Regions from separate parts of the Streptomyces tendae genome, predicted to be linked through region 2. Evidence: riboswitches for the same ligand, from Rfam matches in the RefSeq annotation. Region 2 holds a riboswitch; each other region holds the start of a gene.

Region 1 (2,254 bases), 2.2 Mb from region 2:
TCCCGGGCAGCTGTCCCCAGGGTCCCCGCGACTCGTGCTGATGACCGACTGCTGGGCGCCCTCGGCGTGGGAGAGGGGAATCCGCTCGACGTACACATCATTCGGGACGCCGCACCGGCCGTCAGTCCGTCTCCTGGGCGTGGGGAGCCGTCGCGGGCGGATGGGCCGGGCGGTCCCGCCCGCCGTCACGGCCGGACACCGCGACAACGACCAGCCCCACGAGGACGGCCGCGGCGGCGGCCCGTCCCGCCGCCCGCACCCACCAGCCCGGCCGGGCCGCGCCCCCGCCCGGCGGGCCCAGCCGCTCGGCTCGCCGGGCCGGCCGCAGCAGACGGAGCAACAGCAGCAGTGCGACCGGGAGTTGCAGGAGCCACAGCACGGTGCGCGGCCACTCCCCGTACCAGACGTTGGTCCCGTACAGCAGCGTGTGCCAGACGCTCAGCACGTACACGACGATCACGAAGCGGTGCAGCCGGCGCCAGGTGTTCGCCCCGATGCGGTGCCGGACGTAGAACAGCAGCCCGAGCGGGATGGCCAGGTACAGGGCACCCTGGCCGATCGGGATGGCGATGCGGCCGGTCCCGGAGTCGTACCAGCCCGGCACGAGGGTGTCCGCGAAGGCCACCCACAGCCGCTCCGCCCAGTCCACCTTCGTCTCGTAGCGCACGAGTTCGGCCGCGAACATCAGCGCGTGCGCGAACATCAGCGCCATGGTCGTCAGGCTGGTGGTGCGGTGCCAGCGCTCCAGTACCTGCCGCGACACCGGCAGCCGGGCGGGGCGTGGTCCCGACAGCAGCAGCCCGAGCATGACCGTGCCCCAGGCCCACAGCAGGGCGGACCAGCCGAACGCCTGGCTGAGCAGATACATCCAGTAGGTGCCGGGATCGTCCATGAACGGCATCACCGCGACGGTGTCCGAGGCTCCCGAATCCATGCGCGCCCACAGAAGGGCGAACACGAGCACGGTGACCACCACCGCGGCGGTGGCGTCGGGCAGGGCGGCCGCAGATCGCCGCGCAGCGCGACACGGTCACCGGAGGCCGCTGCTTCCTGACGGGACACCGCCCCGTCCTCGTCCGGCCTCACGTCCGACGTCATCAGGGCCTCCCGGGCACGGGCCATCGCGGCAGCGGTGGCTCATGTGGCGTGAGGCAACAAGTCTGGCTGACGAGGGCGTGATCCTTGGAGCCACAATCAGGCCAGAGCAGCCAGGCGAGGTGCTCGGCTCGGCACGCCCTTTCGCCGTCGGTTCGGGGGAACGTAGGATCGCCTGGTCATCGCCGCGACGGGAGACAGGAAGCCGGTGCGAATCCGGCACGGTCCCGCCACTGTGACCGGGGAGCGCCCCTCCGACATGCCACTGCGCACCGCGCGGGAAGGCGGAGGGAAACGTCGATCCGGGAGTCAGGACACTGGTCCGTCGCGGGCCCGTCCCAAGGAGCGCGGACTCCAGGAGGCTTCACGTGTCCCAGTTGCTCACCCCTGCCCGCACGCGCGGGTTCCTCCGTGCCACGGCCGCTGCCGTGGCCCTTTCGTCGATGGTGTCGGCCGCCGGCTGCGGTTCGTCCGACGAGGGCGGCGGGGACGCGAAGACCACCGCGGCCGTGCACGCGGGCTTCCCGGTCACCATCGACAACTGCGGCGTCACGACGACGTACGACGAGCCTCCGTCGCGGGTGGTCACCATCCACCAGCACCCGGCGGAACTCATGCTCGCCCTCGGGCTGAGGGACCGCATGGTCGGCACGGCCTTCCCCGACTCCGCCGTCCTGCCCGAGCTGAGGAAGGACTACGAGACGATCCCCGAACTGGCGGAGAAGGAACCGTCGTTCGAGAAGATCCTGGACGCCGAACCCGACTTCGTCTACGGCGGCTACGGCAGCGCCTTCGCCGAGAACGAGGGCCGCTCCCGCAAGGCGTTCGCCGACGCCGGCATCGACACCTACCTCAACCGTGAGTACTGCGGCGGGAAGCAGGTGACGATGAAGGACACCTACGACGAGATCCGCACCATCGGCAAGGTCTTCGGTGTTCCGGACCGGGCCGACCAGCTGGTCGAGGACCTCGAGGCCCGCGTCGGCCAGGCCGCCGGCACGGTCGAGGACGAGCCCGAGGTGCCCGTCTTCGTCTACGACAGCGGCGACAAGAGCGCCTTCACCGCCGGCGGCAGGAGCCTGGGCACCGAACTGATCCGGCTGGCGGGCGGCGAGAACGTCTTCGCCGACCTCGACGACGTCTTCGGAGACGTCTCCTG
Region 2 (2,254 bases):
CGGCACGGTCGCCGCCTACGGGGTGGCCTCGCCGACCCAGAAGCACTTCGGCGGCTCGGCCAAGGAGATCCCGGGGATCGGCGAGATCGGCTACATCGGTCTCACCGCCTTCGTGATCAACGTGGTGGTCACGGTGGTGCTCACGTTCGTGCTGCGGGCGGCCAAGGCGCCCGAGGGCGTCGACGAGACGAAGCCGCAGGACTACACGGCGGACGCGGGCGACCCCGGCGTCCGGACCGAGCTCCCGCCGGCCACGGCGGGCAGCACGCACTGAGGTCGCGGGTACCCGGGCAGCGGGCCGCCGGTGGAAAACCGGCGGCCCGCTGTCGTACCCGTGCGGCAGACTCCCCGCATGGACATCGTCATCCGGCCGGTGACGCCCGGCGAGTACGCGGACCTCGGTGAGATCACCGCGCAGGCCTATCTCCAGGACGGCCTGCTGGACTTCGGGGAGAGCGACGCCTACCTCGGTGAGCTCAGGGACGTGGCGAAGCGGGCGGCCGCCGCCGAGGTGCTGGTCGCCGTGGAGCACGGCACGCTGCTGGGCGGGGTGACCTTCGTCCCGGGGCCCGGGCCGATGGCCGACATGGCGCGGCCCGACGAGGCGGAGATCCGGATGCTGGCGGTGGCCTCCGCCGGCCGGGGGCGGGGCGCCGGGGAGGCGCTGGTGCGCGCCTGCGTCGACCGGGCACGGGCGATCGAGGGCTGCGCGCGGGTCGTGCTGTCGACCCAGCGCACCATGCGCGCCGCCCACCGCGTCTACGAGCGGCTGGGCTTCACCCGCGCCCCGGAGCGGGACTGGAACCCGTTGCCGGAGCTGGACGACATCATGCTCCTCACCTACGAGCTGACGCTCTGACACCGACTCGACACAACATATGGGGTTGCTGGCGGCACCCGACACAAGATGTATGCTCATGCTCGCTGTCGCCGCAGGGGAATCCGGTGCGAATCCGGAACTGTCCCGCAACGGTGTACCCCTGCCTGCCCACGGGCGCGCACGGGAGTCAGTCCGAGGACCTGCCGACAGTGCGCCCGGCCCGTCCGGTCCGGGTGCCCTGACGTCCGGGCCTCGCGGAATGGGCCGGTGGACGCGGCGCCGCGTGCGCTCGTGTGCTGCCCCCTGCGCTCTTCGAGGCCCCCGTGCCGAGCGAGGGAGAGCCCCACGTGACCATCGCGCCAGCCGATCCGGCTTCAGCGACCCGCGTGACCGAGGAGGGCGACGGCCCCGGGGCCGCGCTGCTGCGGACCCTGACCGAGCTGACCGCCGACCTGCCCGACGCCGACCCCGGCCGGGTGGCCGCGGCCGCGCTGCGGGGGCGGTCCGCCGCCGCCGACGAGGCGGAGCTGCGGGAACTGGCCACCGAGACGGCGGCCGGCCTGATCTCCGAGGACCCCGCCTACTCCCGCCTCGCCGCCCGGCTGCTGACCCTCGGCATCCGCGCCGAGGCCGCCTCGCAGGGCGTGACCTCCTTCACCGGGTCGGTCGCCACCGGGCACCGGGAGGGACTGATCGGTGACCGGACGGCGGCCCTCGTCCGGCTGCACGCGGCCCGCCTGGACGCCCTGGTCGACACCGCGGCCGACGACCGCTTCGGCTACTTCGGGCTGCGCACCCTGCACAGCCGCTACCTGCTGCGCCACCCGGTCACCCGCAAGGTCGTCGAGACGCCCCAGCACTTCCTGCTGCGGGTGGCCTGCGGACTCGCCGAGGACGACAGCGAGCGGGCGCTGGAGGAGGTCGCCGCCCTGTACGGGCTGATGAGGCGGCTGGACTACCTGCCCTCCTCCCCCACGCTGTTCAACTCCGGCACCCGCCACCCGCAGATGTCGTCCTGCTACCTCCTCGACTCCCCCAAGGACGAGCTGGACTCCCTCTACGACCGCTACCACCAGGTCGCCCGCCTCTCGAAGCACGCCGGCGGCATCGGCCTGTCCTTCTCCCGGGTCCGCGCCCGGGGCTCGCTGATCCGCGGCACCAACGGGCACTCCAACGGCATCGTCCCGTTCCTGAAGACGCTGGACGCCTCCGTCGCCGCCGTGAACCAGGGCGGCCGGCGCAAGGGCGCCGCCGCCGTCTACCTGGAGACCTGGCACGCGGACGTCGAGGAGTTCCTGGAGCTGCGCGACAACACCGGTGAGGACGCCCGCCGTACGCACAACCTGAACCTGGCGCACTGGGTGCCGGACGAGTTCATGCGCCGGGTCGACGCCGACGCCCAGTGGTCGCTGTTCTCCCCCGTCGACGTGCCCG
Region 3 (2,254 bases), 1.4 Mb from region 2:
GCAGGGTGACGGCGCGGAAGTCGTAGGAGGTGGCCCGGTACGTCTTCTTGTCGTCGTCGTTCTTGAAGGTGGCGGCGAGGTTGGGCGGGAGGACCGCGCCGTCGAGGTCGCCGGAGCGCAGGCGGGTGGCGCGGACGTCGTCGTCGGCGACGATCGCCATGGTGAGCTTCTTCACCTTCGGCGCGCCGCCCCAGTAGTGCGGGTTGGCCTTGAAGGTGAGCTTCTCGCCCTTGCGCCAGTCGACGAGGACGTACGGCCCGGTGCCGACCGGCTCGGTGTTGAAGGCGCCGGTGTTGGGGTCCTGCTTCCCGGCGACGTGCTCGGGGACGACCGGCAGCACCGTGCGGGCGGCGAACGGCGCGTAGGGGTGACGCAGGGTGAAGACGACCGTGTCGTCGCCCACCGCCCGGACGTCCTCGACGGCGGCCAGTTCGCTCTTGAAGGTGTTGTTGGTGTCGTCGTCGAGCACCGTGCGGTAGGTGAAGACCACGTCCCGGGCGGTCAGCGGCTCGCCGTCGCTGAACTCCACACCCTCGCGCAGGGTGTAGGTGTAGGTCCGGCCGCCGTCCGTGATCTTCGGGAGCGCCTTCGCCAGGGCGGGCCGCAGGTTCATGTCGGCGTCGCGGGCGAGGAGTCCGTCGAAGATCTTCGAGTTGCCGTCCTTGCCGTAACCGAGCAGCGGGCTCAGGGTGTCGGGCTCGGTGGAGACCCCGATCACGACGGACTCGGCGGCCGCCGCGCCGTCCGCGCCGCCACTGCCCGGCGCCGAGCAGGCGGTGACCACCGAGGCCGTCGCCAGTACCGCAGCGGCTCCCCGTATGCGTCGGGTCGTCATCGAACCTCACATCCCTGTCGACCGGACCTCTTGCCCGGGCCTCTTGTCCGGACGTCCTGTCCGAACCTGTTGCTGGAAAGTCGTTGTTGCATATTAGTTGCAGCAAGACCCTGCCCAGGACGGCGGCCCCCTATCCCCCGGATCCGGAAGCGGGCCCCGTGAGGCCCGAACGCGCAGGTGTGCGCCGGGTCGCGAGCTGCCGGGCGCCGTCCGCGCGCCCCCGTCGCCGCTTGTCACCGGGCCTCGCCGGGGACTACTGTCGCCACGCCTTGGTGACGGGAAATCGGTGCGATACCGGTGCGGCCCTCGCCACTGTGATCGGGAAGTCCGGCTCCGGCCCTCGCGGGCAGCCACTGGGTCCTCCGGGACCCGGGAAGGCGGAGCACGGGCGGTGGTACCCGTCAGCCAGGAGACCGGCCAAGGCGCGTCAACCATCCACGAGGTGCTGGAGAGGGTCTGCTGAGCCATGCACATTGCCGAGGGTTTTCTGCCACCGGCGCACGCGGTCGCCTGGGGCGTCGCGTCGGCGCCGTTCGTCGTCCACGGAGCCCGGTCGCTCATCCGTGAAGTGAGAGCTCATCCCGAGAGCACACTGCTGCTGGGCGCGTCGGGCGCCTTCACGTTCGTCCTGTCCGCGCTGAAACTGCCGTCGGTGACCGGGAGTTGCTCCCATCCCACCGGCACGGGGCTGGGCGCGATCCTGTTCCGGCCACCCGTCATGGCGGTGCTCGGGACCATCACCCTGCTGTTCCAGGCACTGCTGCTCGCGCACGGCGGGCTGACCACCCTGGGCGCCAACGTCTTCTCGATGGCGATCGTCGGACCGTGGGCGGGGTACGCCGTCTACCGGCTGCTGCGCCGGTACGACGTGCCGCTGATGGGAGCGGTGTTCTGCGGCGCGTTCGTCGCCGACCTGTCGACGTACTGCGTGACGAGCGTGCAGCTGGCGCTCGCCTTTCCGGACCCCGGCAGCGGATTCCTGGGCGCCCTGGGCAAGTTCGGGTCCATCTTCGCGGTCACGCAGATCCCGCTCGCGGTGAGCGAGGGGCTGCTGACCGTGCTGGTGATGCGCCTGCTGGTGCAGTCGAGCAAGGGCGAGCTGACCCGGCTCGGGGTGCTGGTCACCTCGGTCGCCGGGCGTCGCGGGCGGGCGGAGTCGGCCGAGTCGGCGGAGGTGGTGGCCCGATGAGCCGCAACACGAGGATCAACACCCTGCTTCTGCTGCTCGTCGCCGCCCTCGCCGTGATCCCGCTGGTGTTCGGGCTCGGCGACCACAAGGAGGAGCCGTTCGCCGGGGCGGACGGGGAGGCGGAGACCGCGATCACCGAGCTCCACCCGGACTACGAGCCGTGGTTCTCGCCGCTGTACGAACCGCCGTCCGGCGAGATCGAGTCGGCGCTGTTCGCCCTCCAGGCGGCG

Evidence for each region. A riboswitch is a leader RNA that binds a small molecule or an ion and turns the genes downstream of it on or off. The one in region 2 is predicted to bind cobalamin.
Region 1: linked by a shared signal. The riboswitch ahead of F3L20_RS15790 (ABC transporter substrate-binding protein) and the one ahead of F3L20_RS05670 (ribonucleoside-diphosphate reductase subunit alpha) in region 2 are both predicted to bind cobalamin.
Region 3: linked by a shared signal. The riboswitch ahead of F3L20_RS12085 (energy-coupling factor ABC transporter permease) and the one ahead of F3L20_RS05670 (ribonucleoside-diphosphate reductase subunit alpha) in region 2 are both predicted to bind cobalamin.

Annotation. Positions count from the first base shown of each region.
Region 1 is NZ_CP043959.1:3,430,770-3,433,023, reverse strand. Features, by position in the region: partial or broken gene F3L20_RS15795 (ferric reductase-like transmembrane domain-containing protein) at 122-1,098, opposite strand; cobalamin riboswitch at 1,294-1,415, shown strand; gene F3L20_RS15790 (ABC transporter substrate-binding protein) at 1,464-2,254, shown strand, end outside.
Region 2 is NZ_CP043959.1:1,195,063-1,197,316, reverse strand. Features, by position in the region: gene mctP (monocarboxylate uptake permease MctP) at 1-274, shown strand, start outside; gene F3L20_RS05675 (GNAT family N-acetyltransferase) at 353-859, shown strand; cobalamin riboswitch at 875-1,042, shown strand; partial or broken gene F3L20_RS05670 (ribonucleoside-diphosphate reductase subunit alpha) at 1,168-2,254, shown strand, end outside.
Region 3 is NZ_CP043959.1:2,584,240-2,586,493, reverse strand. Features, by position in the region: gene F3L20_RS12090 (ABC transporter substrate-binding protein) at 1-835, opposite strand, end outside; cobalamin riboswitch at 1,089-1,271, shown strand; gene F3L20_RS12085 (energy-coupling factor ABC transporter permease) at 1,302-2,024, shown strand; gene F3L20_RS12080 (energy-coupling factor ABC transporter substrate-binding protein) at 2,021-2,254, shown strand, end outside.